Regions from separate parts of the Pseudoalteromonas sp. CNC9-20 genome, predicted to be linked through region 1. Evidence: predicted binding sites of a transcription regulator. Region 1 holds the regulator's gene; the other holds the start of a gene.

Region 1 (2,203 bases):
AAGCTGAACAATTGTTTATCAAACGCCAAAAAACACAAAAATCAGCGGCACCAGCAGGGCGCCAAACAGTGGCGTCTCAGGCAGTAGGAATGTATGATTAACACAGTGCACGATCAAGCAAGTGGCCTTCGAAAAATGAATCAAAACAATAGCCAAGGCGTAAAAGTAATCGCCGTGACCGGTGGCAAAGGTGGCGTCGGTAAAACCAATGTCTCCTTGAATTTAGCTATTGCCATGGGTCAGCAAGGCAAACGTGTCTTAGTGTTAGATGCTGACCTAGGACTGGCAAACTGTGACGTTATGCTTGGTCTGCGTGTTGAAAAGAACCTTTCTCATGTTCTAAGTGGTGAGTGCGAACTGCGCGATATACTGGTAACTGGGCCTGCGGGCATTCGTATTGCTCCGGCAACATCGGGGTCACAGAGCATGGTTGAACTGAGTGCCGCAGAGCATGCAGGTTTAATCCGTGCGTTTAGCGAGCTCGATAACGACTTTGATGTCCTCATTGTCGACACCGCCGCTGGTATCTCCGATATGGTGCTGAGCTTCTCGCGTGCTGCGCAAGATGTTGTGGTGGTGGTCTGCGATGAGCCAACCTCGATTACCGATGCCTACGCGTTGATCAAGGTGCTTAGTCGTGAACATGGCGTATACAAATTCAAAGTCGTTGCCAATATGGTGCGCAGCCAGCGTGAAGGGCAAGACTTATTTGCCAAACTCTCCAAAGTAACCGACCGATTTTTAGATGTGGCGCTCGAATTAGTGGCCACCGTGCCCTATGATGAAAACATGCGTAAATCAACACGTCGCCAGAAAGCCGTCGTGGAGTTATTCCCTAACTCACCCGCTTCGGTATCGCTGAAAAGTCTCGCTGGCAAGGCACTAAAATGGCCAACCCCTAATCAACCATCGGGGCATTTGGAGTTCTTCATTGAAAAGCTGGTCAATAATTAACTGTTGTTCGGATTTATGAATAAAGTGGCTGGATATCAAGATCAATTACAATTAAACACTCTGGTCGAGCGCCATGCCGCGCTGGTCAAGCGTGTTGCATGTCATTTGCTGGCTCGACTGCCAGCGAGTGTGCAGCTCGATGATCTCATTCAGTCCGGCATGATTGGCCTCATAGAGGCATCAAAAACCTTTGACGCCAGTAAAGGCGCCAGCTTTGAGACGTTTGCTGGTATTCGTATTCGTGGTGCGATGCTTGATGAAGTACGACGGGGAGATTGGGCTCCACGATCGGTACATCGCAATAGCCGCGCTGTAGCTACCGCTGTACATGAATTGGAAACCTCCCTAGGTCGGGAACCAAAGGATGTTGAAGTAGCTGAAAAACTTGATATTTCGCTCGATGAATACCATCATATTTTAAACGATGTTAATTGCTCTAAAGTGCTCGGTATCGAAGACTTAGGTGTCGATGAAGATGTACTCACCCCGAGCAGTGAACAATCTCAAACGGGGCGGCCCTACACCAGCGTTCACAACGAACGCTTTAACCAAGCATTAGTAGCGGCAATTAATTCTCTCCCCGAGCGTGATGCATTGGTATTATCGTTGTACTATAACGATGAAATGAATTTAAAAGAAATTGGGCAAATACTGGACGTAAGTGAGTCCCGTGTGAGTCAGATACATGGTCAGGCAATGATTAAGCTCAAAGCGAAAGTCAATGACTGGGTCAATTAGTAGTAAGAATAAAGGTTCATACCTCACTGGAGGATACTTTGGATAAAAACATGAAAATTCTCGTGGTCGATGACTTTTCCACTATGAGAAGAATCATTAAAAACCTATTGCGTGATTTAGGCTTTACCAACGTGCAAGAAGCGGACGATGGTAGTACCGCGCTGCCCATGTTGCAAAACCAAGAGTTTGACTTTGTGGTTACCGATTGGAACATGCCAGGTATGCAGGGTATCGATTTGCTCCGTGCAATTCGCGCCGACGACAGCTTAAAGCACATTCCAGTACTGATGGTAACTGCAGAGGCGAAGAAGGAACAAATCATTGCCGCTGCCCAAGCTGGCGTGAACGGTTACATCGTTAAGCCCTTTACCGCAGCTACATTAAAAACCAAGCTGGATAAAGTATTTGAGCGCTTAGGTTAACCGAGAAGGAGAGGTTTATGTCAGCTCCCGCTGCACCTCACATTACCCTAGAGCAAGCCAAACAGCTTGTATCGTTTCTTGAGCAAGGT
Region 2 (2,203 bases), on a different contig from region 1:
ACGAACGCTCGCTTTGGTGGTCAAAAATCAGCAAGTGAGTGTGAAAGCGCCTTATGGGGCATGTCGTGATTTCATTGCAGACTTCGTTGAGAGCAAACAGGCGTGGATAAACAAACAATTACATAAGCAATCTGATATTGAAGCGGCAAGGTATAACCCTTGGCTACATCGTCGCATTATGTTTTTCGGTGAATTACGTGCAATAGAGGTAAGCGAGAGCTCACTTAAGCAGACAGATAACCAATCGATAAACATCGTAATCAGTAAGCGAGTGAAGCATCGCCAGCGCTATTTTAATCAACAGCTATTGGCACTGATGCACGATGAATTATCTGATCACTTATCGGCCCGCATAATGCGGTGGCAAAAGGTGATGAATATCGCCGCTAACGGCATTAGTGTTAAAGTGTACAAGCGTCGTTGGGGCAGTTGCGATTCGCGCGGTGAGTTATGTTTTAATACCTTGTTGGCAGGAGCTCCGCATTGGGTTATTGACTATGTCATTGTTCACGAGCTGGCGCACCGTGTACATATGGATCACAGCCATCAATTTTGGGCACTGGTTAATGGCTACTACGAGCATACCGACCAAGCGCGATTATGGCTTAAAGAGAATGCACATCTGTTGGATTTTGTACGATAGAAAAGTGGTGGAGGGAGCTGGATTCGAACCAGCGAAGGCAATGCCGTCAGATTTACAGTCTGATCCCTTTGGCCGCTCGGGAACCCCTCCGATAGAATGATGTGTGTTGTTAAGTGGTGGAGGGAGCTGGATTCGAACCAGCGAAGGCAATGCCGTCAGATTTACAGTCTGATCCCTTTGGCCGCTCGGGAACCCCTCCTAAACAACGGCGGCGATAATAGCAAACTCAGAGTCCAAGTAAAGAAAAAAACTAAAGAAAGCTGAAAAAAGGCCGATAACTGCTTAGAAGTAATTCAGGTTGAATAAAGTTTATGCAAGTTAAGCCCGTCATTCGTAACGAACTACAAATGGACTCGCAATTATGTCGCAGTGTCCATGAGGCCCGTCGTGGAGACTTTGCTTGGCTGTTAGCATCATTATCAGCAGATGCACTCGATTTTGCCCAGTTTCACCTTCCCAAATCGGAACTAGAATCTCACCAAGTGGATGAGCAGCAGTTGCGATTACAGTTGGGCGCTGCGCCTGCAAAACCAACGGCATTACCGGATTACCACATAGATAGAGCTCAGCATGACAGGGCATTATTGGCGCAAAGCTCAATGACAACTCTGCGCTTAAAAGAGTGTCTAACCCCCGAGCCTTTGGCAGTGCGAGACGACAAAACCTATGTTCCACTACTTATAATTGATAATTGCGATCCGAGCGTACAGGCAAAACATCATCGCCAATATGAGCCACTGAACGAGCCGCAAATGGATAGTGCAGCCTTTTACGATCAACTTGTGGATATAAATAAGTCCTCGTCTTTAGCACACGCGTAATGGCCTGCGCATAATGGCGCTTGGCCAGTCAGAGCGCGCTAATCAGGGGGCAATAGCAGGGGAGAGCCAAGGGGTTCTTGTACTAATTAAGCGAATACCTAAAGCTGCCACCGGGCGGCGGCATCACATCAAGGCATACAGCATTTTTTGAATTTATTGCCACTTAAGCATGGGCAGAGATCGTTGCGTTTAAGCTTTATATCAGCGGCTTCAAACAACCGCCCGCTGTCGTATTTCCACTGGTGGTGGCGTTGAATGAACTGTGAGCGTTCATGAATACAGTGAAGGGTGTCAGCAATGATGTAAAAAGCCTTAAATTCAACATAGGCCAAAGCATCGCCAGGCTCATAATCCATTATGTGTAAGCGCACAAAACGCGCAGCTTGGGCAAATTCAGCCACTTCCTCTCTGGGGTTTTGTTCTAGGGCTTTCTCTGAGCAGGTAAAACATAAGTAATCAATAGCTTGTTCACAAAATGCACTATAACGAGAGCGCATCAGGCTCTGGGCGTCGGGGGCATCAATAGCTCTACTTACAAACCGGCCGCAGCAATCAGCAAAAGGCTGCGGCAATCCACAATGGCACATCGCATTTTCTAATTACAAGGAATCACGCCACTATATTAGCAGACTTGTAACTGCGAGGGCACAGTTGTTTGTTCGCTGGCGTTATGCTCGGTAGTGAAACAGTAAAGCTGTGCTTTAGCTTGGTGGGTATTAAGTTGTAAGGCTTCGAGTTG

The links. The regulator FliA, encoded in region 1, starts transcription of late flagellar genes. The targets are predictions, from matches to a motif close to CTAAAGNTNNNNNNNNNNNNGCCGATA.
Region 2: a site for FliA is predicted at 894-920, ahead of MHM89_RS14885 (VC2046/SO_2500 family protein). Genes of this name have one in related genera too.

The regions. Positions count from the first base shown of each region.
Region 1 is NZ_JAKRFS010000005.1:242,840-245,042, forward strand. It holds gene flhF (flagellar biosynthesis protein FlhF) at 1-101, shown strand, start outside; gene MHM89_RS13720 (MinD/ParA family protein) at 94-954, shown strand; gene MHM89_RS13725 (RNA polymerase sigma factor FliA) at 970-1,692, shown strand; gene cheY (chemotaxis response regulator CheY) at 1,731-2,114, shown strand; gene MHM89_RS13735 (protein phosphatase CheZ) at 2,132-2,203, shown strand, end outside.
Region 2 is NZ_JAKRFS010000006.1:66,749-68,951, reverse strand. It holds gene MHM89_RS14900 (YgjP-like metallopeptidase domain-containing protein) at 1-643, shown strand, start outside; tRNA gene MHM89_RS14895 (tRNA-Tyr) at 649-733, opposite strand; tRNA gene MHM89_RS14890 (tRNA-Tyr) at 758-842, opposite strand; gene MHM89_RS14885 (VC2046/SO_2500 family protein) at 955-1,464, shown strand; gene MHM89_RS14880 (YchJ family metal-binding protein) at 1,593-1,961, opposite strand; gene MHM89_RS14875 (SulA-like leucine-rich domain-containing protein) at 2,087-2,203, opposite strand, start outside.